One region of the Mycolicibacterium sp. XJ2546 genome, then DNA from elsewhere that is predicted to be linked to it. Evidence: predicted binding sites of a transcription regulator. Region 1 holds the regulator's gene; the other holds the start of a gene.
The links. The regulator LexA, encoded in region 1, represses DNA repair genes until DNA is damaged. The targets are predictions, from matches to a motif close to CGAACANNTGTTCG.
Positions count from the first base shown of each region.

Region 2: a site for LexA is predicted at 9,054-9,067, ahead of ABQE44_RS02455 (HNH endonuclease signature motif containing protein). Genes of this name have one in related genera too.

Region 1 covers NZ_JBEFRW010000003.1:446,399-461,296, forward strand. Annotated here, with positions in the region: gene dapF (diaminopimelate epimerase) at 1-801, shown strand, start outside; gene hflX (GTPase HflX) at 847-2,262, shown strand; gene mbp1 (microaggregate-binding protein 1) at 2,265-2,507, opposite strand; gene ABQE44_RS08605 (acyl-CoA dehydrogenase family protein) at 2,679-3,839, shown strand; gene ABQE44_RS08610 (sunset domain-containing protein) at 4,074-6,110, shown strand; gene lexA (transcriptional repressor LexA) at 6,118-6,819, opposite strand; gene ABQE44_RS08620 (LysM peptidoglycan-binding domain-containing protein) at 7,025-7,474, shown strand; gene nrdR (transcriptional regulator NrdR) at 7,635-8,102, shown strand; gene ABQE44_RS08630 (PhzF family protein) at 8,119-8,805, opposite strand; gene ABQE44_RS08635 (proteasome assembly chaperone family protein) at 8,879-9,868, opposite strand; gene sthA (Si-specific NAD(P)(+) transhydrogenase) at 9,968-11,374, opposite strand; gene ABQE44_RS08645 (hypothetical protein) at 11,510-12,181, shown strand; gene ABQE44_RS08650 (DUF4192 domain-containing protein) at 12,287-13,324, shown strand; gene ABQE44_RS08655 (iron-dependent transcriptional repressor DtxR) at 13,327-14,022, opposite strand; gene ABQE44_RS08660 (sigma-70 family RNA polymerase sigma factor) at 14,153-14,898, opposite strand, start outside.
Region 2 covers NZ_JBEFRW010000001.1:492,784-507,681, reverse strand. Annotated here, with positions in the region: gene ABQE44_RS02510 (lipid-transfer protein) at 1-298, shown strand, start outside; gene ABQE44_RS02505 (hypothetical protein) at 317-631, shown strand; gene ABQE44_RS02500 (hypothetical protein) at 691-981, opposite strand; gene ABQE44_RS02495 (MmpL3/TtfA transport complex stabilizer) at 1,082-2,116, opposite strand; gene ABQE44_RS02490 (ATP-binding protein) at 2,535-2,996, opposite strand; gene ABQE44_RS02485 (STAS domain-containing protein) at 3,029-3,337, opposite strand; gene ABQE44_RS02480 (hypothetical protein) at 3,628-4,035, shown strand; gene fmdA (formamidase) at 4,041-5,423, opposite strand; gene ABQE44_RS02470 (hypothetical protein) at 5,956-7,554, shown strand; gene ABQE44_RS02465 (peptidoglycan recognition protein family protein) at 7,562-8,455, opposite strand; partial or broken gene ABQE44_RS02460 (DUF4344 domain-containing metallopeptidase) at 8,590-8,724, opposite strand; gene ABQE44_RS02455 (HNH endonuclease signature motif containing protein) at 9,072-10,463, shown strand; gene ABQE44_RS02450 (acyl-CoA synthetase) at 10,744-12,387, opposite strand; gene ABQE44_RS02445 (nitroreductase family deazaflavin-dependent oxidoreductase) at 12,575-12,970, opposite strand; tRNA gene ABQE44_RS02440 (tRNA-Leu) at 13,093-13,167, opposite strand; gene ABQE44_RS02435 (sensor histidine kinase) at 13,291-14,898, shown strand, end outside.

The DNA of each region.
Region 1 (14,898 bases):
CTGACACCGGCCGCCGTGGAGGTGCTGTGCGACCGCCGCGGCGGGCTGGGCGCCGACGGCGTGCTGCGGGTGACCCGGGCGGGCGCCGCGCAGCGCGCAGGTGTGCTCGACCGCCTGCCCGAGGGCGTCGACGCCGACGACTGGTACATGGACTACCGCAACGCCGACGGCTCGATCGCGCAGATGTGCGGCAACGGCGTGCGGGTGTTCGCGCACTTCCTGCGCGCCAGCGGGTTGGAAACCCGCGACGAGTTCGTCGTCGGATCGCTGGCCGGCCCCCGCCCGGTGGTGTTGCACGACTGCGACGCCACCACTGCCAACGTCACCGTGGATATGGGCAAGGCCAACCACTTCGGTACGGGGGAGGCGATCGTGGGCGGGCGGCCGTTCGCCGGGCTGGCGATCGACGTGGGCAACCCGCATCTGGCGTGCGTGGATCCCGACCTGACCCTTGATGAGTTGGCCGCGCTGGACGTCGCGGCGCCGGTGTCCTTCGACCGGGTGCAGTTCCCCGACGGGGTCAACGTCGAGGTGCTGACCGCGCCGGCTGACGGTGCGGTGTCGATGCGGGTACACGAACGCGGTGTCGGCGAAACACGTTCGTGCGGAACCGGAACCGTCGCCGCGGCCGTCGCCGCCCTGGCGTTCGCCGGCGCCACCACGGGCACGCTGGACGTGCGCGTACCCGGCGGCGAGGTCACCGTCACCGTCACCGACGCCAGCAGCTACCTGCGTGGTCCGTCGGTGCTGGTGGCCCACGGCGAGGTATCGGAGGAATGGTGGCGCGCTGCCCAGCGTTAATTGAGGTGCATGAAAAGTGATCTCCGTGCGAACCTTGATTCGCCTATGACGTATCCCGAGTTTCCCATCGACGGCACACCCAGCACGGGTGAGCTCGCTCTCGAAGACCGTACCGCGCTACGCCGTGTCGCCGGCCTGTCCACCGAGCTGGCCGACGTCTCCGAGGTCGAGTACCGCCAGCTGCGGCTGGAGCGCGTCGTGCTGGTGGGTGTGTGGACCGAAGGCAGCGCGGCCGACGCCGAGGCCAGCCTGGCCGAACTGGCCGCGCTGGCCGAGACAGCGGGCTCGGAGGTGCTCGAAGGGCTGATCCAGCGCCGCGACAAGCCCGATCCCGCGACCTATATCGGCTCCGGCAAGGCCCAGGAACTGCGCGAGGTGGTGCTGGCCACCGGCGCCGACACCGTCATCGCCGATGGTGAGCTCAGCCCCGCGCAGCTCACCGCGCTGGAAAAGGCGGTCAGGGTCAAGGTGATCGACCGCACCGCGCTGATCCTTGACATCTTCGCCCAGCACGCCACCAGCCGGGAAGGCAAGGCACAGGTATCGCTGGCGCAGATGGAGTACATGCTGCCGCGGCTGCGTGGCTGGGGCGAATCGATGTCGCGGCAGGCTGGTGGCCGTGCGGGCGGTGCCGGCGGCGGCGTGGGTCTGCGCGGACCCGGCGAGACCAAGATCGAAACCGACCGCCGCCGCATCCGCGAGCGGATGGCCAAGCTGCGCCGCGACATCAAGGACATGAAGAAGGTCCGCGACACCCAGCGCAGCGGGCGTCGGCGCAGCGAGATTTCCTCGATCGCAATCGTGGGCTACACCAACGCGGGCAAGTCCAGCCTGCTCAACGCGCTGACCGGCGCCGGGGTGCTGGTGGAGAACGCGTTGTTCGCCACGCTCGAGCCCACAACGCGGCGAGGACAATTCGACGACGGCCGGCCGTTCGTGCTGACCGACACCGTCGGGTTCGTGCGACACCTGCCCACCCAGCTGGTGGAGGCGTTCCGCTCCACCCTGGAGGAGGTCGTCGACGCCGACCTGCTGGTGCACGTCGTCGACGGATCTGACGGCAACCCGTTGGCCCAAATCAACGCCGTACGGGAAGTGATCAACGAGGTGATCGCCGAGCGCAACCTCCAGGCGGTCCCAGAGTTGTTGGTGGTCAACAAAATCGACGTCGCCAGCGATCTCGCGCTGGCACAGCTGCGCCGGGCGCTTCCGGATGCGGTGTTCGTCTCCGCACACACCGGTGACGGGCTGGATCGGCTGCAGTCGCGGATGGCTGAGATGATCACCCCGACCGACACGGCGGTGGACGTGACAATTCCGTATGACCGAGGCGATCTCGTCAACAAGCTGCACGCCGACGGGCGAATCGACGCCACTGAGCACACCGCCGATGGCACGAGAATCAAGGCGCGCGTGCCGATGCCGTTGGCGGCCAGCCTGCGCGCATACGCGACGTTCTAGCGTTACCTCTGCTCGGTTTCCTGTCGTTTCTCAGCGGTTTCGGCCGCGGCGCGGGCACTTTCGGCTTCGGCTTCCTTCTGCGCGGCGTTGCGCTGCGCATCGGCCTTGTCCTGCTGGGCCTTACCCTCGCGGTACAGGTCGTCGCGGCCCGCTACCGCGCCAGCGACCTCTTTGGCCTTGCCCTTGACGCCTTCCACGACGCCCTTGATCCCTTCCTCGGGACCGCTTTTGTTGTCGTCCGACATCGCTGTTTCCTCCCTGGCGGGTTGGTGTGCTCCGCAGATTCCCCGAACGACTCCGTCGCTAAACCAGTCGTGGCCGACGTCACGGCGCTGCCCCACGCGCGCAGGCCGCCGACCATCCGGTTGGCTGGGGTAAATTTGCGGATTCATCGAATTTCCGACCGGAGGTTTCCCATGGCCGGCGTCGTCCAATACGAGCGCACCCTTTTCGAGCCCGAGCACGACCTGTTCCGCGAGTCGTACCGGGCGTTTCTGGACCGCCACGTCGCGTCGCACCACGAACAGTGGGAACAGGACAAGATCGTCGACCGCAACGTCTGGCTGGAAGCAGGCAAGCAGGGCTTCCTCGGGATGGCCGTGCCCGAGGAGTACGGCGGGGGCGGCAACCCCGACTACCGCTACAACGCAGTGGTGGTCGAGGAGACCACCGCGGGCGGCTACAGCGGACTGGGTTTCGGCCTGCACAACGATGTGGTGGCCCCGTACCTGATCAAGCTGGCTAACGAGGAGCAGAAGCAGCGGTGGCTGCCGAAGTTCTGCTCCGGCGAAACCATTACCGCGATCGCGATGACTGAACCGGGCACCGGCAGCGACCTACAGGGAATCAAGACCCGCGCCGTCAAAGACGGTGACCACTACATCCTCAACGGGGCCAAGACGTTCATCACCAACGGCATCCACGCCGACCTGGTGATCGTCGTCGCCTGTACCGACCCGGACAAGGGAGCGATGGGATTTTCGCTGTTGGTGGTCGAACGCGGCATGGCCGGATTCGAACGCGGCCGCAAACTCGACAAGATCGGGCTGGATGCCCAGGACACCGCCGAACTGTCGTTCACCGACGTGCGAGTGCCGGCCGAAAACCTACTCGGCGAGGAGGGTCAGGGCTTCGTCTACCTGATGCAGAACCTGCCGCAGGAGCGCATCGGCATTGCGGTGATCGCCGCGGCGGCAATGGAGTCGACGCTGGAGCTCACCCTGCAATATGCCAAGGAGCGCAAGGCTTTCGGCCGTCCGATCGGCAGCCAGCAGAACAGTCGGTTCCTGCTTGCCGAGCTCGCCACCGAAGCCACGGCGGTACGGATCATGGTCGATGAGTTCATCGGCCTGCACCTCGACGGGAAGCTGACCGCCGAGCAGGCCGCGATGGCGAAATGGTATTCGACGGAGAAGCAGGTGTATTTGATCGACCGGTGCCTGCAATTGCACGGCGGCTACGGCTATATGCGGGAATATCCGGTTGCCCGCGCCTATCTGGACGCTCGCGTACAGACCATTTACGGCGGCACGACCGAGATCATGAAGGAGATCGTCGGCCGTTCATTGGGTGTCTGACTGCGAAGAATCCAGCTGTGGCCTGGCCGAATAGCTCGGGCAGCATTTTCCGAAGACGTGAAATTCGACCGTTGTCGGCGGGCACGACTTGCCAGGTGTTCGAAACTTTCCCGCACCGGCCAGGTATTTTCTCTCCAAGGTCGGCGTGTTCCTCTCGTTGTTGACGCCATTTGACGGCACAGTTGACGGCGCGGTACCGAATCAGGAATCAGGCGCCGACCGCGGGAGGATCTGATGAGCGGGCATCTGACCCGGCGTAGGTGGCGGATCGGCCAGTTGGCCGTCGGCCTGTTGTCGGTGGCGGCGTTGGTCTTGACGGCGCCGGCCGCGTCGGCCCAGCCGGAGGTCGAAGCCAACACTGCGATCACGGCCGCCTGGGAGGCCAGCGGCGGCGACGGCGGCGTGCTCGGGCCCAGGCAGGGCGAGGTCTATGCCCTCGGCGAGGGCTTCGCCCAGGATTTCGCCGGCGGCAAGATGTTCTTCACCCCGGCCACCGGCGCGCACTTCATGACGGGCGCGATCCTGGATAAGTACGAATCGTTGGGCGGGGCCGCCGACGGCGACCTGGGATTCCCCAAAATTGACGAAAGCCCCGGACGCGCCCCCAACAGCCGCAACTCCACGTTCAGCGCCAGCGACAACCCGGTGATCTTCTGGACACCCGACACCGGCGCGCATGTCGTCCGCGGACCGATCAACGCGGCGTGGGACGAACTCGGCGGATCGTCGGGACCGCTGGGCGTGCCCACCGAGGATGAGCGCTACCAGGGCGACATCGTCAGCCAGAAGTTCTCCGGCGGCGAGATCACCTACAACACCAAGACCAAAACCTTCACCACCGTGCCACCGGAGCTGGCCGCCCAATTGGAGGACTTGCAGATCCCGGAGGACCCGGTAGCCGCGATCAACGCCGCACGACGGGCTGCGGGCGGGCCGATGGGGCCGCTCGGCGCCGCCGAAGGCCCGCCGTATCCCATCGGCGCCGACGGCCTCGCCCAGAACTTCGCAGGCGGCAAGATCTTCTACTCACCGGACACCGGTGCGAACGTCCTGACCGGTCAGGTACTCGACAAGTACGAAAGCGTCGGAGGGCCCGAGGGCGATCTCGGATTCCCGGTCACCGGCGAGGTCGACGGCGGCATCACCAACAGCCGGATGAGCACGTTCGGCGCCGAGGACAAGCCGGTCATCTTCTGGACCCCCGACTACGGTGCGGTCATCGTGCGCGGCCCGATCAACGCGGCATGGGCCGAATTGGGCGGCGGCGAGGGCCCGCTCGGGGCTCCCACTGCCGATCAGTCCGAGGACGGCGACGTCATCACGCAGCGGTTCAGCGAGGGCGCCATCTCGTGGGACCGGTCGACGAACTCGTTTACCACCGAGCCGGCCAACCTGGCGCCGCAACTGGCCGGGATGGAGGTACCGGGCCAGACCGCGCCCGCCGCACCCCCGTCGGCGCAAGGCGTAAACGGTAACGACGGCAACGGTTTTCAGTGGAGCTGGTGGTGGCTGCTGGCCATCGTGCCCGCGCTGATACTCATCGGGTTGGTGGCCTTTGCGACGCTGCGCAACCGCCGCGGCGGCGATGACGACGAGTTCGCACTGGGCCGCGATGGGCTGGACGACGGCGGGTACGACCAGGAGCGGTTCGGCGCAGACGACGGCGCCGCACCTCTGTACAGCGCAGGCGACGACGACGTGGCATCCCTGTACAGCGCCGGGGACGACGACGTACCCGCCTACAGCGCAGCGGACGCCCCGGAACCCGGGGTGTTCGGCGACGACTACGACGCGGCGTTGTTCGGCGACCGCTACGCGCGTGAGGGCTTGGACTCGCTGTCATCGCCGACCGACGACGCTGCCACCCCAGAGCCGGTGTCGTCGAGCCCGTGGGAAGCGCCACCGCCCGTCGACGCAGAACCAGAACCCGAAGCCGCGGACGAACCGCCGGCGGCGGAGTTCGACGAGGAAGACCCCGACAACGTCGACACTGCGCCGACGCGGGTGCCCACGGAGGCCGAACGTAGCGCGCTGACCGACACGGGTCGGCACGCCCGCATCGAGCCCGAGGAGCCCGAGCCCGCACAGCCGGCGTTCCGCCTGCCCCTCGACGACTCCAACGACGCGCCGGAGGGTTATCCGATCAAGGCCGACACGCAGTCGGGCCGGTACTGGCTACCCGACACCGTGGGCTATGAGGATACGCGGGCCGAAATCTGGTTCACCAGCGAAGAATTCGCGCGCGCGAACGGCTTCGTCCGCGCCGACTAGGTGCCGACTAGACCTTACGGATCACGGTCACGACCTTGCCGAGCACGGCCGCCTCGTTGCCGGGGATCGGGTCGAACGCGGGATTGTGCGGCATCAGCCACACCTGGCCGCTGGTGCGTTTGAATGTCTTGACCGTTGCTTCACCGTCGATCATCGCCGCGACGATGTCACCGTTTTCGGCGACGTTCTGCTGACGGACGACCACCCAGTCCCCGTCGCAGATCGCGGCGTCCACCATCGATTCACCGACGACCTTGAGCAGGAACAACGACCCCTCGCCGACCAGCTCACGCGGCAGTGGGAACACATCCTCGACGGCCTCCTCGGCCAGGATCGGCCCACCCGCAGCGATGCGGCCGAGCACCGGCACGAAGGTCGGTTCAGGTAGCGCGTCGGAGCCTGCCACCTCGGTGACTGCCGGCATCACGTGGTCGTCGACCCCCCGGACGTCCACGGCCCTGGGCCGGTTGGGGTCGCGGCGCAGATAGCCCTTGCGCTCCAGCGTGCGCAGCTGATGAGCCACCGACGATGTCGACGTCAGGCCGACCGCATCACCGATTTCCCGGATGCTCGGCGGATATCCGCGGGTGCTGACCGAGGCGCGGATGACCTCGAGGATGGTGCGCTGACGCTCGGTCAGACCCGTGTCGGGCCGTCGGCGCGCACCGGTGTTGTCGGTATCGCCGGGGGAATCGCTGCTGGAATCCATGCCGCCGAATGTAACGCGCCGCCGACGATTAATCAAACATGTGTTCGACGCGTGTCGCGAGAAACCCGAGCGGCATTCGCGCGCCCGGATTTGTCAGACCGCCTCGCTATCGTTTGCAACAGTTCGATCACACGTTCTATTAATCGAACATGTGATCGACTATCTTCGAACACAGGAGCGAACGACGCGAGTGGGAGGCAGGCAGATGACGATCATCGAAACCCGGAAGAATTCGGCGGCACCCGCGGCCAGGCCGGGTGTCCGGCCGTCCGGCGCACGACGGAGGCGGCCGACCCGGCGGCCGGGCGGGGCGCCGATCAGGTATCGGGGGAGCGGTGTGGTGGTGTCGCGGGCACCGCATCGGCGCCGCCCGATCACCCCGGCCACCACGGTGGTTCTCGCGCTGATTGCAGCGGCGATCACGGTGTGGCTCGGACTGGTCGCGCAGTTCGGCGGGGTGGTCGGTAGCCCCGCCGCGGTGCCGGATCGGCTCGCGGTGGTGCAGGTGCACACCGGGGAAACGCTGAACCAGGTGGCTGCGCGGGTGGCACCCGACGCGCCGGTCGGCGCGGTGGTGGAACGGATCCGTGAGCTCAACGAACTCGACTCCGCGGTGCTGGACGCGGGCCAGACGCTCATCACGCCGGTCGGCTGACGACATCGTGGGCGCTGAAAAGAGGTGCCGCACACCGGTGTTCGTCGACATTTCGGCCAGGTATGCCCGATTCGCCCCGGCGCTGGGCCATCGGGGTGCGGCGCAGGTACGCTCGGAGTCGTCCCAGGTAGTCGTGTGTTGGCGTGGCGAAGGAGCGGTGATGCACTGTCCGTTCTGTCGCCATCCCGATTCGCGGGTGGTCGATTCCCGCGAGACCGACGAAGGTCAGGCTATCCGCCGACGCCGCTCGTGTCCCGAGTGCGGCAAGCGGTTCACCACGGTGGAGACGGCGGTGCTCGCGGTGGTCAAGCGCAGCGGGGTCACCGAGCCGTTCAGCCGCGAAAAGGTCGTCGACGGTGTCCGGCGGGCCTGTCAGGGCCGCCAGGTTGACGATGACGCGTTGAACTTGCTCGCCCAGCAGGTCGAGGACACCGTGCGGGCGGCCGGCCCCGAGGTGCCCAGCCACGAGGTCGGGCTCGCCATTCTGGGCCCGCTGCGCGAGCTCGACGAGGTCGCCTATCTGAGGTTCGCCTCCGTGTACCGGGGTTTCAGCTCAGCGGAAGACTTCGAACGCGAGATCGAAGCGCTGCGGGCCCATCGTGAGGCTCCCCAGCCGTCCGCCGGCTGAGGCCGGATGCCGACGCTCAGTCGATGTGGCGGGCGCCGTCGCTGACCACGCGTCCCGAGATGCGCACCCAACCTTCGGCGCTCCACTGGGTGTAGATCTCGGAACCCTTGCCCTGCACGATGGTCAGGTCCCGGCTGAGGTAGTCGGTCATGCGTGCCGCCGCCGAGCCGGTGGCCTCGTCTTCGGGCACGCCTAGGTCGGTCGCGAACATCCGCGACCGCACCACCCCCTTGTCGCGGTCGAGCCACGTCCACAGGTAGTGGTTCACGTCGTCGGGATAGTCGGCGGGGTCGGCGTCCAGCAACTCCTCGGTCGAGGTGACGTCGTGGATCGCGAACTCCGGCGCCCACTCCGAACGTGCGCTGACCGCGGTCAGCTCGTCGGCGTAGCCCACCTGGACGATGCCGGCCGGCACCCGCAGCGTGTGGATCGGCGTGCCCTGTTCGCGCAACCACCACGCGGCGCCGACGGTCGGATGCCCGGCGAAGGGCATCTCGGTGCTCGGCGTGTAGATGCGGGCGTGCGCGGTGTTGGTTCCTGGCTGCGGACGTTCGACGAACACGGTTTCGCTGTAACCCAATTGGGTGGCGATCCGCTGCCGATCGTCAGGGTCCACGGTGCCGGCGTCGACGACGCCGAGCGGATTTCCGTGCTTGCCGCCGGGGTCGGTGAAAACCCGCAACACGGTCACGTCGATGGCCATGCGCCGATGCTACTTTGTGCCCGGCTGGCGTCGACCGGCCCCGAGGGTGAGGGGCTCTGGGCGCCTCGCACCGCTAGCGGGTGTCGTCGCCGTCCTGGAAGGGATCCGTGGACTTGTCATCGGACTGTTGAGCGAGGAACCGTTCGAACTCGGCGCCGAGCTCGTCGCCGCTGGGCAGCTCCTCATCACGCGCCAGCAGCGACCGGTTCTCCTGGGCCGCGACGAACGCGTCGTACTGGCGCTCCAGCGCGGTCACCACCTGGGCGACCTCGCTGCTGTCTTCGACCTGTTCGTTCACCTTCATCAGCACTTCGGCGCCCGCCTCGACCAGAGCGTCCAGCGGAAGCTGCAGTGACCCGCTCTTGGCGACCTCGGCCAGCAACGCTTCTGCGGCCGCGGGGTAGGCGGTCTGCGCCAGGTAGTGCGGGACGTGCACGGTAAACCCGACCACTTCGTGGCCGTGCTGGGCCATCCGGAACTCCAACAGGTTGGACACGCTGGCGGGCACCTGTACCTCGCCGACCCATGGTTGGTGGTCGGCGATCAGCTCTTTGTCGTTGGAATGCGCTGTGAGCGTGATCGGGCGCGTGTGGGGGACTGCCATCGGGATGGTGCCCAGCCCGATCACCCGGCGCACCCCGAGCCGTTCGGCCAGCAGCCGCACTGCGGTGATGAACCGCTCCCACCGCAGATCGGGCTCCATCCCGGCGAGGAGCAGGAACGGCGTCCCGACGCTGTCGCGCAGCGCGTAGAGGTTGAGTTCGGGGTCTTCGTAGTTGGTGAAGTGGTCGGTCTTGAAGGTCATCAGCGGACGCCGGGAGCGGTAGTCCAGCAGCTCGTCGATGGCGAACGACGCCACCAACTCGGTGTCGAGGGTGTCGCGCAGGTGCTGCGCGGCCAGCCGGATGGCGTGGCCGGCGTCGGAGAAGCCCTCGAGCGCGTGGATCATCACCGGTCCGCGGCCGTCTGCAGAGGACAGTTTGGGCGCCGGGAACTCGAGTTCGTACATGCCGGTCTGCTCCGGCTGGTACTGCTGTTCAGGACTGCCTGGACTGTCGGTCATTTGTTTTCGTCTCCTCACCGCGGTGCCAAGACATTAGCGCTTCTATCGTTCCAACTGATTTCTGAGTCGTTGCGTTCCCGCTGGGCGAGCAAACATTCCTCAGGCGCGGAAGTGGTTCAACGCCCACAGTTTGTTCATCACGTCCAGCGCCGCGACCTTGTAGGCCTCGGAGAATGTCGGGTAGTTGAACACCGCGTCGACCAGGTACTCCACCGTGCCGCCGCAGCCCATTACGGCCTGGCCGATGTGCACCATCTCGGTGGCGCTGGTGCCGAAGATGTGCACGCCGAGCAGCTTGAGGTCGTCGGTGGACACCAGCAATTTGAGCATGCCGTAGGAGTCGCCGGCGATCTGCCCGCGGGCCAGTTCGCGGTAGCGTGCCACCCCGACTTCGTAGGGAACGGCGTTGCGGGTCAGTTCGACCTCGGTGGCGCCGACATAGGACACCTCCGGAATGCAGTAGATGCCGATCGGCTGCAGGTCGGTCATTCCCTTGGCGGGTTCGCCGAACGCGTGACAGGCCGCGAGCCTGCCCTGATCCATCGACGTGGCGGCCAGCGCGGGGAACCCGATCACGTCGCCGACGGCGTAGATGTGGTCGATCTTGGTCTGGTAGTTGCTGTCGACGGCGATGCGGCCGCGGTCATCGGTCTGCATCCCGGCGTTGCCCAGGTCGAGCTTGTCGGTCTGGCCCTGTCTGCCGGCCGAATACATCACGGTCTCGGCGGGAATCTGCTTGCCGCTGGCCAGTGTGGTGACCGTGCCCGCGGACCCGACGTCCACGGCGGTCACCTCCTCACCGAACCGGAACGTCACCGCGATGTCGCGCAGGTGAAACCGCAGTGCTTCCACGATCTCGGGGTCGCAGAAGTCCAGCATGCTGTCGCGCTTCTCGACGACGGTGACCTTGGTGCCGAGCGCGGCGAACATCGATGCGTACTCCAACCCGATTACCCCGGCACCGACGACCACCATCGTGGACGGCAGCGACTTGAGGTCGAGGATGCCGTCGGAGTCGAGCACCCGTTCCTCGTCGAACTCGACGCCGGCGGGGCGGGCCGGTTTGGTGCCCGTGGCGATCACGATGTAATCGCCGCTGACCGTGGTGCGCTCGCCGCGGGTCGGCTCCTCGACCAGCACGGTGTGGGCGTCGATGAACCGGCCGTGGCCCTGGATCAGGTCGATGCGGTTGCGCATCAACTGCGCGCGGACGACGTCTTGCTCCTTGCCGATCACATGGGTGGTGCGTGCCAGCAGGTCGGCCGGGGTGATCTTCTCCTTGACGCGGTAACTGCTTCCGTACAACTCGCGCTGGCTCAGGCCGGTGAGGTACACCACGGCCTCGCGCAGTGTCTTGGACGGGATGGTCCCGGTGTTGACGCAGACGCCACCGAGCATGCGGCCGCGTTCGACGACCGCGACCGTCTTGCCCAGCTTCGCCGCGGCGATCGCGGCCTTCTGCCCGCCCGGACCGGAACCGATGACCACGAGGTCGTACTCGAGCATGGAACCCATGCAAAAGGTGTACGCCAGTCGCACCCGTCATGCAGCGCGACTCGCATGACTGCATGCCGTCGTCTGCATGGGGCGCTGACGCGCGCCTGACCGCCACCCGGCCTGGGCGATGAGACGATGACCGCGATGGTGAACACGAGGTCGTGGTGGGCGTGTGGATGTGCGCTGGTCATGGCGTCGACGATGCTGTCGGGCTGCGCCCGGGTGGTCGCCGGGTCCGCCCGCGTCGCGGACTCCGCGCCGGTTCCGATCGCCCAGCTATTGATCGAACCGGCGCGCTTTCCGCCGCAGTATCCGGCCGCGGTGCTCGACGGCACCGCGGTGTATCGGGCGTTGCACGACATCGACGGCGTCGCAGCCGGGTCAGTGGTGACGCCGGCCGACTGCGCGCCGCCACCGGTCGCAGCCCACCAGAGCGTGGCCGCCGAAGGCATCGACAGCACGACGGCCAGCAGCCTGATCGTCACGGTGACCCGGCCCGCCCCGGCGCTGCGCAAGAGAAGTGAGCAATTGCGCCGGTGCGCGTCGTTCACCGCCGCGCACCACGGTGTCCCGTCCGATGTGACCGTGACGATGCTGCCCAAACCGCCGGTCGACGCCGACGACAGCCTGGCCGTCGACCAGACCGTCACCCCGCAAACGGGGCCCGCGCGCCGGACCTTGACCTTCGCCGCGCAGATCGGTGATACCCGGGTCAGCGCGACCTGGCTGCATCAAGGTGACGCCGAGGTGCCCGACACCACCTCGCTGCACACGCTGTTCAACGACGCGGTGTTGAAGGTGCGACGAAGCACCTAGGTCCGTCGGGTGCCTTTCATCCCCAACGGCGAATTCATCCACAGCCACCCCACCGCAGCGTTCCGAACCGGCTGAAACCGTCGGCTCCCTCGCGACGGTGGACACATGACCACATCGCAATCACCCGATTTCTATCTGAACCGTCCCGGCGTGCTGATCGCCGCCTTACCTGCCGTGCTCGGCTTCGTGCCGGAAAAATCTCTCGTGCTGGTCACCGTCGAACGCGGCGCGATGGGATGTGTGATGAGAGTCGACCTCTCAGATGACTTGCCCGACTGCCTCGACCACATCGCCGAGGTGGCGGCCGGGGCCAGGCCGGACTCCGCGATCGCCGTGATGGTCGACGAGGAAGGGGCCAACTGTCGGCTCTGCAACGACGACTACCGGCACCTCGCGGACGCGCTGACGATGTCGCTGGCCGAGCAGGGGATCGAACTGCTCGCCGCGCACGTCGTCGATCGGGTCGCCGCCGGCGGGCGTTGGCACTGCGCCGACGGTTGCGGCAGTGCCGGCACCGTCGAGGATCCGTCGGCGTCACCGCTGGCCGCGGCCGCCGTGCTGGACGGGCGCAGGCTCTACGCGCGGCGGGCCGAACTGCAGCAGGTCATCGCGGTCAGCGATCCGGGGCGCACCTCGGCGCTGGCCGCCGCGATCCGCGACGGCGGCAAACGCACCGATGCCCAGGCGCGACGCGATATCGAGGCCGCGATCGAGGCGGCCGCGCACGTGGCCGGCGGCGACGAACTGTCCGATGACACGTTGGCCCGGCTCGCCGATGCGCTGACCGACCCCACCGTGCGCGACACGCTGTATGCGTTGGCGGTCGGGGAGAACGCCGGGCAGGCCGAGTCGTTGTGGGCCGAGTTGTGTCGGCGACTGCCCGAGCCGTGGCGGGTCGAGGCGCTGGTACTGCTGGCCTACTCGGCGTACGTGCGTGGCGACGGGCCGCTGGCCGGGGTGTCGCTGGAGGCCGCGCTGCGCTGCGACGGCACCCACCGGATGGCGGGCATGCTGGACACGGCGCTGCAGTCGGGGTTGCGGCCGGAACGGATCCGGGAGCTGGCGGCCACGGGGTTCCGGCTGGCCGACCGGTTGGGGGTGCAGTTGCCGCCCAGGCGCCTGTTCGGGCAGCGGGCGGGGTAGCTCTAGACCTTCTCGACCTTCACGGCGTGCGCCATCGGGTAGGGCAGCTCGACCTGCTCGTGGCCGGGGATGACGATCATGACCCCGCCGTTGTCGTTGATCTGCACGGTCACCCTCGCGTTGGGCACCACACCGGCGTCTTTGAGCCGGCCGATGAGCTCGGCGTCGCCCTGGACGTGCTCGGTGAGTTGCCGCACGACGACGGCGACGGGCATTCCGGCCGGAAGCTCGGTGAGCCGGACCAGGTTCATCTGGTCGGCGCCCAACGCCGAACCGGCCAGCCCGAGTTCGGACAGGCCGGGGATTGGGTTACCGAACGGGGACGTGGTCGGGTTGTCGAGGACCTGCACCAGTCGGCGCTCGACGTCCTCGCTCATCACGTGCTCCCACCGGCACGCCTCCGCGTGCACTTCCTCCCACGGAAGGCCGATCACATCGACGAGCAACCGTTCGGCGAGCCGGTGCTTACGCATCACGGCCACGGCCAGCTGGCGACCCTTCGGGGTCAGCTCAAGATGCCGGTCGCCGGCGACATGCAGCAATCCGTCGCGCTCCATCCGCGAAACCGTCTGGCTCACGGTCGGACCGCTTTGATCGAGACGCTCAGCGATGCGCGCACGCAGTGGCACCACGCCCTCTTCCTCGAGGTCGTAGATGGTCCGCAGGTACATCTCAGTGGTATCGACAAGATCGTTCATGGCACCCTCCGTCACGGCGAGTCTACCGGCTTAGCTGGAGAAACTGGGGTCTAACGTGCCGCGATGGAGGCGTACTGCCCCCGACGCAAGACAAGCCCGCCGGTTTCTCGGCGGGCTTGTCTGTTGGTTGTTAACTGGCGTAGGAGCGCAACCGGTCGGCGCGTTCGCCGTTGCGCAGCTTGGCCATGACCTCACGTTCGATCTGGCGAACCCGCTCGCGCGATAGGCCGAACAGCTTGCCGATCTGGTCCAGCGTGCGCGGCTGACCGTCATCGAGGCCGAAGCGCAGCCGGATCACCTGCTGCTCGCGCTCGTCGAGGGTGGCCAGCACGTGCCGGATGTCGGTGTGCAGCAACTCGGAGATCACCGCGTTCTCGGCCGACATGGCCTCGGCGTCCTCGATGAAGTCGCCCAGCGGGGCTTCCTCGTCGCTGCCGACGGGCATGTCCAGGCTCACCGGGTCGCGGCTGTGCTCGAGCAGATCGGTGATCTTCTCCACCGGGATGCCCGACTCTTCGGCCAGTTCCTCGTCGGAGGCTTCGCGGCCCAACCGCTGATGCATCTCACGCTTGATACGGGCCAGCTTGTTGACCTGCTCCACGAGGTGAACCGGCAGCCGGATGGTGCGGCTCTGATCGGCCATGCCGCGGGTGATCGCCTGACGAATCCACCACGTGGCATACGTGGAGAACTTGAATCCCTTGGCGTAGTCGAACTTTTCCATCGCACGAATCAGACCGAGGTTGCCCTCCTGGATCAGGTCGAGCAACGGCATCCCGCGGCCGGTGTAGCGCTTCGCAAGCGACACCACGAGCCGGAGGTTGGCCTCCAGTAGATGCCGACGCGCCGCCTCACCGTCGCGGACGATGGTGGCAA
Region 2 (14,898 bases), on a different contig from region 1:
CAACGAGCTGCTGCTCTATGAGGCGTTGGGCCTGTGCGCGGAGGGCGAGGCGCCGAAGCTGATCGACAACAACGACACCACCTACGGCGGGCGCTGGGTCGTCAACCCGTCCGGCGGGCTGATCTCCAAGGGCCACCCGCTCGGTGCGACGGGCCTTGCGCAGTGCGCCGAGCTGACGTGGCAGCTGCGCGGCACGGCCGACAAACGGCAGGTCGACGGCGTCACCGCCGCGCTGCAGCACAATATCGGGCTCGGCGGCGCCGCTGTCGTCACCGCTTATCAGCGCGCCGAGCGCTGATCGGGGATCATTGATGCCATGCGCACCACATGGATCCTTGCCGGGGCCGCGGCCGTCGCGTACGCAACGATGGCCGCACCCGCCGGTATCGCCACAGCCCAGGACGGCGAGTCAGCGCAGGACGTGATCAACAAGCTGCAGGACAGGGGCTACAACGTCACCATCGACAAGATCGGTACGGCACCGATGTCGGAATGTGTGGTCACCAGCGTCCGCAACCCGCAGCAGTTCACCCAGTTGATGCCTCTGCTCGGCGGCAGAAACGACGGCGTGCTCTTTCCGGTGACGATCAGTCAACCGATCTCGGTGTCGCTGGACTGCCGCCGCCACTAAGGGATTTCGGCGTATTTGGTCACGTTCAGCGTGACCAAATACGCCCAAACCGCTGCGTGTTAGCGCCGTGAACAGTCAGCCGTCACGGTGATGGAGCGTTCGGTGACCACCTGAATCCGGTCGTCGCCGCGACGCACGAATTCCGTTCGCTCCTTGGGCTTTCGGATATCGGTGATGACGCATTCGTCGAGCGATGCGCTTCCAATCTTGTTGACCTTCACCTCGAAGCCCTGCGCCTCGAGCGTGGCGATCGTCAGGTCAGCCGACTCGGCCGACGCGACTGCCGGTACCGCGATTGCCCCGAAGGCTGCCGCGGCGATCCCGGTCAGTACCAACAGCGTTGCGCGCATGGCCGCGCCCCTTTCCCTTTGCGAAGGCCCCCACGGCCTTCACTGCGGTTCAACGGGACAACCGCGTAAGGGGTTCAACGGCGCTGAAAGTTTTTTTGCGCTAGACGGTGGCCGGCTCCAGCGGGGCAACTTCGGGCACCGCGATGGGATCGGTCGCCACGAAATCGGAGTAGGTCAGCGGTGTGGCCGACTCGACGTCGAAGACGGTGACAACGCCGGCGTAGTCGGCAACGTGCAGGTGATCACCGTCGACCGCGACGCCCGACGGCCGAGCGTCGGTGGTGATCATGTGAACCACCTTGCGGGTCAGCGGACACAGCACCGCGACACCGTCGTAGTCGACGACGTATGCGCGGTTCTTGTCCGCGCCCATGACCAGCTGCGTCGGCGCGCCGCCGAGTTGGACCGTTCCGGTGATGCGGCCGGTCGCCAGCGCGATCACGTGCACGACGCCACCGCGGGTGCGGTCCGACGTCAGCACGTAGGCGGTGCCGTCGGCGACGGTGATGTCGCGGATCGGTGCGCCGATCTGCACGGCGCGCTCGACGCGCGTGGTCTCCACGTTGACGATCACGAGCGCGCTGCCGCGGGCGTCGGTCGTGCCCACGTACAGGCGCTTACCGCTGGCGTCGACCTCGACGGCGTCGATGCCGATCCCGGCGCCGGTGGCGATGTCGATGGTGCCCATCTGCTCTGCGGGCACGTCGATCACCGCGACGTCGGCGTAGCCATCGCCGGTCCGCGCGGCGAACACCCGCTTGCCGTCGGGGCTAACGGTCAGCGCCGTGACGCTCAACGCCAGGTCATAGGTTGCGATGACGCTCTTGGCCGTGAGGTCGACCACCGAGACCTCGTCATGGGTCCACGACGATGTGCCGACGTACGCGCGGTCGTCTGCGACCGCCACCGCGACGGGCTCGCCCGGCACCGCGATGATGCTTTCCACGGCCAGCGTGGTCGGGTCGAGCACCGAAATACTGTCGTCGCCGTAATTGGCGGTCACGATCACACCATCGGCGGCCGCGATGTCGCCGATCGGCCCTCGCCGCGCCTCGACGGCGCCCGCCAAGCTGACGTTCGTCTCATCTGAATCAGAGGTTTTCATCTGCCTCATGGGCGCCACAAACTTAGCCATTTCCATCGGTGTACCTCCGCCGGTATGGCGTTCACCGGCCCTAGATTTCAAGTCTTCCTACGCCTTTGGCGCTGATTACCCACGAGTCTAGCGACGAACACCGACGCGTTTTCTCGTCGCAACCGTCAATCGGCGTTGGCGCGTCAAAAGCTCTCAGACAGCGCTTAAGAAACTCTTCGTTATCCGTTCGTTACCCTCCGGCGGTTATCTGTAATGTGCCGATAACGTGCGGCTTTACCGTTGGCTGAACGGATTCCGATATCGACGCCGAAAACCCGCTCTCAGGTTCGAAATCGAAAAGTGAGCGACAAATCACAAGCGACATGCCGGATTGGATTCGCGTGCAACGTCAATCGCATCCAGTGCAACAGTGATTCACGTCACTTCAACCGCCGATGACGGCGCCGACCACAACGTGTCAAACCGACGCGCTGTAGGCGTTCCCGGTAACCGACCCGCAATCGTCGAACTGCAACCGCACTTCGGTGCCGGTCGACTGCTTGGAGATCGTCGTGCGGTCGGCCAACGCACGCATCAGCGGAATACCGCGGCCCCGCGTATTCGGTTGCCCCTCGCCGTCGACGTAGCGCCAACTGCCGTGATCGGAGACCACAACCTCCAGCTGATGGTCAGCCGCGTAGTGACGGGCGTGCATCGTCATCGGGCCGGTGCCCCCGCGGTAAGCGAATTCCGCCGCGTTGGTGAGCGCTTCGTTGACGGCCAGCACGACGTCGTTGAACCTGACCGGGTCGAGCGTGAGGTGCCTGCGCAGCCATCCGGACAGCTCGGAACGAAACTGCGCGACATTATGGGCGTGGGCAGTGTCGTTTCGGATGAGGCTCGCGTCCATCTCGCCCGTGGAGCAATTCGATTCGGACATCGTGCGAACTGATTACCCCGTCGCGGCTGAAGTCACGCGGCGAAGTTCTCGAGAGCGGCTTCAACCGTGGAATACATGGCGATCAGATCCGCGATACCGGTGATCTTGAGCGGCCGACTGGTCGCCGGTCCCTCAGCGACGACAGCAAACCGTATCTCGGTGCCCTCGACCTGATTGTGGGCCTCCATCAGCACCTGCATCCCCGCCGACCCGAGAAAGTCCACCTGAGTGAGGTCGACGATCAGACCCGCAGGGTCCTTGGCCAAAGCCGCCTCAACGGCGCTTTTCAGCTGGGGCGCGGTGAGCATGTCGAGGTCACCGGACGCGGCAACCACCGCCACGCGTCCGACCCAGTTCTCGGTACAAAGCTGTCCGTCCAAACCTCACCTCTTGCTTGGGGCGCCCACAAAGCAACCTCATTCAACATCACGAGGCTGCAGTCTGAACCCGCCGCTAGAGTATCGACTTCGTCAACTCGATGCATCGACAGCACCGAATTGCGTCGGTCGCGGCGCAGAATTCTTTGACATATCGGCAGGTCCGCAGCTCTGTCCTGGTCGTAAAACGCGCGTTGGGACCGCCCACGGGTTAGTGTCGGCGTACCTCAAAGCTCCCAATTGAAGGGTGATCAATGGGTTCCATCTCTCTGTTCGCGCGACGAGTGATCATGGTTGGCGGGTTCGCGCTCGCAGCAGCGGCGCCGGTGGTCGGGGTGACACTGGCCGGGCCGGCCAGCCCGCCTTCCCATCTCGCCGACTGCCCGGCCGGAGAAGAGCCAGACAATTTCACCAGCCAGTGCGTACCCCATCTGGTACCGAACTCGGCGGGTTCGGCTCCGGCTTCCGCCCCTGCGTCAGTGCCTGCGGACGCCGCCACGACGGGTGAGAGCCCGAGCATGTGCCCGCCGGGAGTCAGCGGCGCCGAGTGCGGCGGCTCGACCGGGGGCCAGGCCAGCTCGCCGCAGCCCGAGTTGCCCGCGGCGGTGCCCCCGCAGGAACCCGAACAGGAACTCGCCGAGGTCGTCACACCGGGTTACTGACGCCGCTAGCCCAACAACTTTCGCATCGCGTTACGTATCGGCCGGGCAGCACGGCCGCCAAGTTGCTGGGCAGTCGGCAGTAGGCTGCGCTTGTCTTTCGGTACCGCTCGCAAAACGCTGTCCTCGGGAAGACCGGAGGCGTCGCTGCGCGGTACGGCGACCGTCGAGACCACCTGGTGCGGACCTTCGGCTCGAGGTTTGACGTCGAAGTCGAAGATCGCCGTGGGCAGGTACACGGTGGCGCAGGTGTTGGGAATGTCGACCACGCTGGACAGGTGGCCCTCGATGGGTGCGGCGCCGAGCAGCAGGTAGGCCTGTTCGCGCGAGTAGCCGAACGCGGTCAGGTAGTCGATCGCGTTGAGGCAGGCACGCTGGTAGGCGACGAAGGGATCGAGGAATGTCTGCTTGCCGTCGCGGGTGACCGAAATCCCGGAGAACGTCAGCCACTCGTCGCACTGGGTTCCGGCGCCGCCGGGTACGAACAGTGGGTTCTCTCGAATCTTGTAGAGCGACATACCATCTGCGATGACGTCGACATGCAGGTCGATGTAGCCGCCCATTTCGATCGCGCCGCAGAAGGTGATTTCGCCGTCGCCTTGGGAGAAGTGCAGGTCTCCCACCGACAGGTTTGCGCCGTCGACGAACACCGGATAGAAGATGCGGCTGCCCTTGGTCAGATCCTTGATGTCCTGATTTCCCCCGTTTTCGCGGGGTGGCGCCGTCTGGGCGGCGACGACGGCCAGCCGAGCCACATCCTGCTCCGCCGTCTGCCCCAGCAGCGCTCCCTTGGCCATCGGCGGCAGCGCCAGTGGCGGGACGCGCACCGGTTTGGTGGCGATGAGCTTGGCTTCGCGCTTGTTCCACGTGGTGAGCAGTTGCGATGACGGCGCCGTACCCATCAAGCCGGGATGGGGCGCGCCGGCGAACTTCACGCCGGGGATGTGACGCGAAGTGGCATGGCCGTCGGAGAACTCCCACACCGCCTTGTAGGCGTCGGGGAACAGGTCTCCGAGGAATCCGCCACCGTTGCGCGGGGCGAAGATGCCGGTGTAGCCCCACCCCTGTCCGGCGAGCGGCCCGACGTCGCCTTCCGAGATGGGGCCGATGTCGACGATGTCGACCACGAGTAAGTCGCCGGGCTTGGCGCCGTCCACGGCGAACGGACCACTCAACTTGTGGCCCTCGTGGAACGGGGCGTTGAGGATGTCGTCGGCCGAGTCGGTATTGCCTATAGAACCGTCGAACCAGTCGCGGCAGTGCACGCGAAATGTCTGTCCGGGTCGCACACTCGCGACGGGCGGGATCTCAGGATGCCACCGGCTATGGCCAAGAACATCTTGCTCGTCGAATCGCTTGTCGGGATCGAGCGAGAAGATGACGTCAGGCATATTCGCCAGCGTACGGATCGGACTCGCCGCGCGAAGGGGTGACTTTTTGCAAGTCCGGCCCACCGGTCATTCCGCGGTGGGACACTTCTCGTGTCAGCTGAGTTCGGGGCTGGCGCTGGGAGGCTCGGCGATGAACATTTCGCCGCATAAATCCATGGCGACTGTTGTGATGGCAGCCGGAGTTCTTGCTGTACCCAGCACCGGTTCTGCCGACCCTCCCCCGCCGGTGACTCCGGTCAAGCCGCTCAGTTCGGCCGCGGCCATCGCCACAACGACCGTCATTCCCCCGATAACGCCGCACCCGCTGCTCAGCGTGGTAGCCAGCAGCTGGACACCCCTCGACGAACCTCCAAACAGCTTTGCGCCCTTCGCATTCGCTGCACCACTATCGAGAGATCCCGAAAACGTCACGCGGCCGAACAGGCCCGCGCTGCGTGCGCCTCAGCCGGTCGCGTTGATCGGAACGGGTGGCGCGCCTTCAAGATCAGGCGATCGCAGCACCGCGCTGCTTGTGCCGTCGTCCGCCAACTTCGTGACCGACTTCATCGCGTTCTTCATCAGCGATGGTGATGAGCCGGGCGAGAATGCCGGATTGCTCATCGGCAACGGCGCCGACGGTGTGGCACCCGGGCAAGCCGGCGGGCGCGGCGGCCTGCTTTTCGGCAACGGCGGAAACGGTGGCCCCGGTGGCCGAGGCGGAGACGCTGGTCTGATCGGCAACGGCGGCAACGGCGGAAACGGTGTTGACGACATTCAGTTGACGGGCAACGCAATTGGCGGCCCAGGAGGCGCCGGCGGCCGTGGCGGTCTGCTGTTCGGCAACGGCGGAACAGGCGGCAGAGGAGGTAACGCCGAAGGTGGGGCGAACGCCACCAGTGGCGCGGGCGGCGCCGGAGGCAACGCCGGACTGTTCGGCCGCGCCGGAGACGGTGGCGCCGGAGGGACGGCGAAGACGTCCGAAGACAGCGGTGGCGCGCTCGGCGGGGCGGGCGGCGACGGCGGCAACGTGCTCGGCATCGGCGCCGCGGGCAACGGGGGTGCCGGCGGCAACGCGGACTCCCTCGATCTGCACTCAGTCGGCACGACCGCGGGCGCTGGCGGCGACGGCGGCACCGTCGGGTTCATCGGACCCGGTGGAAACGGCGGCGCGGGCGGAATCGCCGATGGGTTCGCGGACACCGTCGCCGGTGCTGGCGGCCAAGGCGGCGATGGCGGTGCGTTCATCGGAGCCGGTGGCAGCGGCGGGGCGGGCGGTGACGCGTCGAGCGGCCGCGGCGCGGCCACGGCAGGGGACGGCGGCGACGGCGGCAGCGCCAAGCTGGTCGGAAGTGGCGGCGCAGGCGGTGACGGTGGTACGGCGCTGGGAGTAAACGGCAGTGACGCCGCAGGCGGATCCGGCGGCGACGGCGGCAACGGCGGTCTGTTGTTCGGCAGTGGCGCGGTCGGGGGCAACGGCGGTGCCGCAGAGGGCCTTCGGGCCGTCACGGGCGGCGCCGGCGGTCACGGCGGAAGCACCGGGCTCAACGGCAACGCGGGTGACGGCGGCGCAGGCGGTGCGGCCAAGACAACTGGCGACGGCAGCGACGCGATCGCGGGCGCGGGCGGCAACGGCGGCAGCGTTCTCGGTGTCGGCGACTCCGGTGACGGCGGTGACGGTGGCGGCGCGTCGGCGCTGGACCTGCACAGCAGCAGCACCCAGGGCGGCGACGGCGGCGCCGGTGGCAGTACCGCAGTCAGCGGCGCGGGCGGTGTTGGCGGCACAGGAGGCTCCGCTGCCGGATTCGCCAACACCGTCGGCGGCGACGGTGGTAACGGCGGCAATGGCGGCACGCTCAACGGAGACGGCGGGGCCGGTGGCACGGCAGGCAGCGCGACGGCCAACGGCGCCCTGAGCACTGCCGACGGAGGCAACGGCGGCGACGGCGGAAACGGCGGCGTCCTGTCGGCAGGAGGCGCGGGCGGTGATGGCGGCTCAGCGCTCGGCACCGCGCCGGACCGTGCGGGCGGCGACGGCGGTGACGGTGGCAACGGCGGCATCGGCGGGGGCGGTGACGGCGGCGATGGCGGGTCTCCCGGCGGCACCGGCGGTAGCGGCGGAAGTCCCGGCGGAATCGACGGCGCCGACGGCTGATGCCCGCTTAGCCGCGGCGAAATGCGGACGAAGCGGTGGTGACGGTCGGCGCAGGCACCAGGTCCAGTCGCAGCGCGGCAGCGGTGGCCGGGCCGACGATGCCGTCAACTGTCAAACCTGGGGTACGACGTTGGAACTCCCTGACGGCGGCTTCGGTCTGAGGTCCGAAGTCACCGTCTACCACGAGGTGGCCGGCGTACTCGCGATATGCGAACTTGAGTCGGCGCTGGAGTGCGGCGACCTGGGGCCCCTCGGAGCCGCGAAACAGCAAGACGTGCGCGTATTCGCCGACGGGCACGGGCGGTTGCGGGGTCTGCGCCGAGCCCGCGGTGTCGCCGATTCGCTTCTGGATATCCTGGCGCAGAATTTCCATGTCGATCGCGCCGGGATCCCACTTACCTTGGACGCGGCCCGCGTACTCCTTGTGCCCGATCGTGCGCGCAGAAGTCTGCGACAGTCGACGATTGATGGCCGCACAGCACTGCACCAGTGCGAAATACTGTGCGTCAGGCCAATTGTGGCGGTGCGGGGCCGTCGGGCTCGTGCCGCTGTTGGCGCATTCGATTCCGATCATGTGCCAGTTACCCATGTTCGTCGGAAGCCACGGGTACATACCGCGTCCGGCGTGCCATGCAACACCGACCGCCACGACGGTCACGGTGCCGTCGCGCGCGATGTGAAGCTGCGACAACGGCCCTGGCAGGTCGGGACGGCCGTAGGCGATCGAGGCGGCGGTGGCGTTGTCGGATCCGGTGTGGTGCACCATGACACCGCGGATGTCCTTGAAGTCTCCGTGACCGCGGTTCTGCCAGCCGGGAAACTCCACGAGGTCGACACCTTCGGCGCGCAGTACGTCGGCCAGCCAAACCGGATCGCCGGTCCAAGGTCTTGTCTGGGGCACGCAGAAGTCCTTTCGGGCTCAGTGCTTTTCGAGACGGTCCGCGCCTTGGCGGTCATACATCCACTGATACCCGATCTATGGGGTTCATTGCACGTCGATTTCGCTGACCCGCTTCGTCACCGACGGATGGCCCGCTACTTGAAGTAGGGATCCAGCAGCGTCGACCACGCCTTCTCGAGTTGAGCCCACTCGCCATCGCACCCCGACGCGCGGTCCTCAGGCAGCTGGCCGTCGCTGATCATGTCGGCGTTGGCTTCCGGATATGTCCCACTATTTGTATTACCGCAACATTTGTGACTCTTTTGAGCTCACAGCCGCACCTCCAGATACGTGGTGGCTCCGGCAAGGCCCCGCCCCGGACCCGTCGAACGGGTCGATCTCCCGCGCGCCCGCCGACCGATACAGCGCGTGCGCCGCGGTCATGAAGGCTCATGGCCTCGAGGCGGGCTGTGACATATCCCGCGGCCCGCGCCTCGCTGAGCAGTCGGTCGAACAACGCCGCGCGATCCCGTTGCCGCCGCCGGTAGGCCGAGTCATGCAAACCCCTTCTGTCACTTTGTTTTCTTTGGTCTCAGCACGAGGTTTTCTGTCAGTGCCTCGAACTAATGTTCGAGTCATGAGTTCGGGTGTGGTGTCGGATCGGGCAGCCGTTACGGCGGCTTTCGATGCGCTCGACACCGCGATCGACACGCTGCTCGACCTGTCTTTCGACGCGATTTCTGACCGCGAGAAAGTGAAGCTGGCGGTGCGGCTGGAGCGCAGTATGCGCCGCGTCCCGACCGTGGAGCATCGGTTGGTCAATGCGTTGGCGACCGAAGCCGATCCAGCCGCGCTGGGCGGCACCTCGCTGCCCGAGGTGCTGGCCACCACGCTGCGCATCTCCCACGATGCGGCCAAAAAGCGCGTCGAAGAAGCCGAGCTGCTGGGTCCGCGGCGCACATTGACCGGCCAGCCGCTCGAGCCGAAGATGCCGAACGTCGCCGCCGCTCAGCAGCGCGGCGACATCGGCGCCGAGCACGTGAAGATCATCTTCAAATTCTTCGACGAACTGCCCTCCTATGTGCCCGGCGACCTGTGGGACCATTTGGAGGCCCATCTCGCCGATTTGGCAAGCGGACTCGGCCCCACCCAGCTGCGCAAGTCCGCCAACAAGTTGGCCTATCTGGCCAACCAGGACGGCAAGCCGCCCACTGATGAGGAGCGAGCACGCAAGCGCGAGTTCACCATGCACCCGCAGGGCCCCGACGGGATGAGCAAGGTCACCGGCAACTTGGATCCCGAGGGGCGTGCCATTTTTGAGGCGATCTTCGCCAAATGGGCCGCACCCAGTCAGTGCAACCCGGATGACGAGACCCCTTGTGTCGACGGTGAACCTGATCCCAGCAAGGCGGCGGCCGATCTGCGCTCAGCCGGGCAACGCAGACACGACGCGCTCAAGGCAATGGGTCGGGCGTTGTTGGCCTCAGGTAAATTGGGACAGCACAACGGGTTACCCGCCACCATCATCGTGTCCACCACACTGCAGGATCTGGAGGCCGGTGCCGGCCAGGCCGTCACCGGAGGCGGATCGCTGTTGCCGATGAGTGACCTGATCCGGCTGGCCAGCCACGCCTACCACTATCTCGCGGTATTCGACAAGCACACCGAGCAAGCGCTCTACCTCGGCCGCACCAAACGCTTCGCGGCGCCGGGACAGCGGATTGTGTTGCACGCCAAGGAGCGCGGATGTTCGCGTCCAGGGTGCACGGTGCCGGGGTATTGGAGCCAGGTTCATCATGTCGAGGGCTGGGCCGCCGATGACGGGCCTACCGACATCGACAAGCTCACCTTCGCCTGCGGCCCCGACAACCGCCTCGTCGAAAAGGGCGGCTGGACCACCCGTAAGCGGGCCGACGGCCGCACCGAGTGGATTCCACCACCACACCTCGATACCGGCCAAGCCCGTGTCAACAACTACCATTTTCCCGAGAGATATCTACGGCCCGACGACGATGACGACGACCCGTAGCTCTCGAACGCGACCCGTCCTCCGGGTCGCGGTCTACACCGGCCGCAAAACCAAGAGCGTCCGGTGGGCTTTCTGCTGCCTACAGCTAGGTACCACACGAAAAGCGCCGCTGCACTTCCGACATCGGAGTACAGCAGCGCATTTTGTTGTCCGACAGCGGTGGCCGGCTATCAGCGCAGCAGGCCCTGCATAGCGTATTTCACGAGACTGTTGGCCGACGCCACGGTGTACTGCAGGGCTTGGCCACCGGTTAACGGTCTAGGAGAGGCTCCGGCCGACCTCAGCCCTCGATGTCCATGTCGGCCAGCGCCCGGCGTACCAGCTTTCCGGTGGCGTTTCGGGGTAGCTCGTCGATGAAGACCACATCGCGAGGCACCTTGTGCCGCGCCAAGTTATCTTTCACGTACTGCTTGATCTCTGCGGCGTCTTGCGCGGCGCCGGGCTCGGCAACTATGAAGGCGCACAACCGCTTTCCAAACTCGGCGTCATCAACACCGACCACCGCCACCTCGGCGATGTCGTCACGCTCTTCGAGCAGGTTCTCCACTTCCTGCGGGAAGATGTTCTCGCCGCCGGACACGATCATGTCGTCGTCGCGGCCGTCCACGAACAACAGCCCGTTCTCGTCGAAATGACCCATGTCGCCGCTGGACATGTAGCCGTCGATGATCTGCTTGTGGCGACCATCGGTGTATCCGGAAAACGGTGCGCCATTGCGGACGAAGATCCGGCCGCGACGGTTCGCGCCCTCGACGCGTTGATCCTGCTCGTCGTACAGCACCACCTCGCAGGTCACCGGAGCACGACCGGCAGTGCCGGGGGCGGCGCGCAGCTCGGCAGGGATTGCGACGCTGGCGATCGCGCATTCGGTGGAGCCGTACATGTTGTACAGAACATCGCCGAAGGTGTCCTGCACCCGGTTGGACAGGTCAGGGCTCAGGATCGACCCGGCGATCAGGATCACCTTCAGTGAGGACGTGTCGTACTTGCCGATGACGTCGGACGGGAGCTCGACCATCCGGTGCAGCATTGTCGGGACCGCGACCAGCATGTCAGCTTTGTGGTCGGCGATGAGTTTGAACGTGCCCTCCGCGTTGAACCGCCTAGTCGTCACGACCTTGTTGCCCAACGCCGCACCGACGGTGTAAGTGGCCCACCCGGTGCTGTGGAAGATGGGCGACACGATGACCATGGTTCCCTTGCGCGGGAAGGGGATTCGGTCGACGATTTGCGCCGTCGCGAGCGGAGAGACCGTTTCGCGTGGCGCACCCTTGGGCAGCCCGGTCGTGCCGCTGGTGAGAATCACCGACCCGCCTGCTTTGTTCGGCGGCGGCAGGGGCTCGGTGGAGTTCGACGCGACGATGTCGTCGAGAGTCTGAGTACCCGCGGGCGGTTCAGTTCCGTCGTCCACCCACGTCAGCACACGCGGCAGGTCGGCGGGCAGCGCGTCGAGCAGACCGAGGAATTCGCTGTCGTGCAGCACCACGGTCACCTTCTCGCGTTCGCAGACGTCGGCGAACTGGGGTTTGGCGAACCCGGTGTTCATCAACACCATTCGGGCGCCTGCCTTGCCGCAGGCGGCCATGGTGATGAGGAGACCGCGGTGGTCGCGGCACAGTACGCCGACGACTGAGCCCGGGGAGACGCCGAGGCGTTGCAAGCCGTGTGCCAATGCCCACGACTGGTCATCGATCTGCTGGTAGGTCAATGTTCCGCGCTCGTCGACGACCGCGGGTAGGTCCGCGTACTTGCGACCACCCTGAATCGCCATCGTGGCCTGCGGGCCATACGTGCGCGCGAGCTTGGCGGTCTCGACGCCCGAGCCGAGATCCTTCAGATCGATGATTCCGGTTTCGACGAGGCGTTTGGCCGCGCGCCCCGCCTCGGTCACCTGCTGCAACTTTTGCCGGACGCCGGCCGCCATCAGGGCTCCTCACCAGGGTTTTGCGTGCACAGTAGCAATCGTAAAGGGGTGTCTACTCTCAGCACATGAGACGCAGCTAGCACACCACGTCGGCGACTGCATCGATGTCGCGCCCCAGTCGGGCTCGAACCGACACTGTGCGGATTTCAGCCGCTTCCTCGGCTCCAAGCCCGGTGCGGTACCGAGGTCAACCCACAGAGCCCGCATTCGTCAGCAGCACGGCTGCCTCGTTGTAGGGAAACGCTCGGTAGAGGAGGCGAGAACGCGGTATGACCAGGGCCGCGGCCTCGGCCTTGCTTACCACCCGTGGGTTGACGAGCGCGACAGCCCGTCCACGCTTGCGTAGCACCGTCGGCCCGCCGGCCAGCACGTTCTTCAACCAGTCCGTCTGTAGGCCGTAGCCGATGAGGATGGCGTAGCCATCATGGGTCTTGAATACCAGAAGGGGCGTTCGATATCGCTTACCCGACTTCCGCCCGACGTGCTCGAGCGTTCCGAGGTTCGGAAGCCACGGTGTGATCGTGCGAGCCGCCGGATTGGTGACTCGCTTGTTGAACTCCGCGATTCGGCGCGGCACGCGCATTCTCGGAGTCTAGGTAATGGTCGAAGTTCCTCGCTGACGCGGTGCTGACGCAGGGAGCTGCCAACGACAGCAACCGCTCGAATGTTCGAGCCGCAATCGGCCCCTACTTGCAAGAACTCCGGTGCCCCCAGTCGGACTCGAACCGACACTTTGCAAGTTTTAAGCTTGCTGCCTCTGCCAAATTGGGCTATGGGGGCTAGGCGTCGAATACGGTACCGCTTGGGGCCGACGGTCAAGAATATCGGCCCAGTGAGCTGCGCTGATCGTCTCGATACGCACGGGCCGCCCCCGACACGCCGATCATCAGGGAAAATGGCCCTATGGGAATCTTGAGCCGAAACCGAGGCGACCTGCGGATCTACCTCGGTGCTGCACCCGGCGTCGGCAAGACCTACTCGATGCTGTCCGAGGCGCACCGGCGCCTCGAGCGCGGGACCGACGTCGTCGCCGCCGTCATCCAGACCCACGGACGCCGCAAAACCGCCCAGCGCCTCGCTGGCATCGAGGTGCTACCGCCAAGCTATGTCGAGCATCGCGGCGAGCGCCATCCCGAACTCGACGTGGAGGCGGTCCTGGAGCGACGCCCCAAAGTCGTGCTCGTCGACGACCTCGCCCATACCAACACTCCCGGCAGCAAGAACGCCGAACGCTGGCAGGACGTCGAGGAGATGCTCAACGCCGGCATCACGGTGATCACCACCGTCGGTGTCGAGAGCCTCGAAAGCCTCGCCGACGTCGCCAGCCAGATCACCGGTGTCGAAACAAAGGAGCGGATCCCCGACGAGATCGTTCGCGCCGCCGACCAGATCGAGCTGGTTGACATCACACCACAAGCCTTGCAGCGCAGGCTCGCTCACGGCAACATCTACCCGCCCGAGCGCGTCGACGCCGCAATGTCCAACTACTTCCGCGTCGAGAACCTCACCGCGCTGCGGCAACTGGCGCTGCTGTGGATGGCCGACCAGGTCGACGCCGCGCTCTCGAAATACCGCTCCGACAAGAAGATCCCTGAAACGTGGGCACCTCGCGAGCGCGTGGTGGTCGGCGTCACCGGCGGCCCCGAATCCGAAACTCTGGTGCGCCGCGCCTCCCGCATCGCCTCGCGGTCAGGCGCGGAACTCAAGGTCGTCTACGTCGTCCAAGGAGAAGGTCTCACCGGGATCTCCTCACAGCAGAAGAAGGCCGTGCGCGACCTCGCCGTCAGCCTCGGCGCGACCATGCACACCGTCGTCGCCGGCGACGTCGCCTCGGCACTGCTCGACTTCGTCCACGACACCAACGCCACGCAACTGGTCATCGGGAGCACCCGAAAGTCGCGGTGGGCGCGCCTGTTCGAGGAGGGCGTCGGCGACAGGGTTGTGCGGCAGTCCGGCACGATCGACGTCCACATGGTCACCCACGAGGACGCCGGTGGCGGCACCTCGGGGTCGCGTAACTCACCTCGCCCGCACCGGGCGCTGTCTTGGTTTGCCGCCCTGGCGATTCCGCTCGCGATCTTCGGGTCGACCATGGCACTGCCGGACGGACTCCTCGGCATCGGCGGTCAGGGTGCGCTGTTCTTGACCGGCATACTCGGCGTCGCACTGCTGGGCGGCCTCATCCCCGCAGTGCTGTCAACGATGCTCTCCGGAGCGCTGCTCACGTATTTCTTTCTCGCCCCGCAAAACACGTTCACCGTCGGGCATACCGACGGCGCAATCACCGTCGTAATGCTGATGCTCGTCGCCGTTCTGGTGGCCGCTCTCCTCGACCACACGGTCAACCGCGCCCGCGAAGCGCGTCGCACATCCCAGGACTCCGAAATGCTTTCGCTGTTCGCAGATTCGGTGCTCCGCGATGTCGACATCGACGTACTGCTCGAACGGATCCGCGAGGCCTATCTGCAACGCGCCGTCAGCATGATTCACACCCAAACCGGCGAGGTCGTC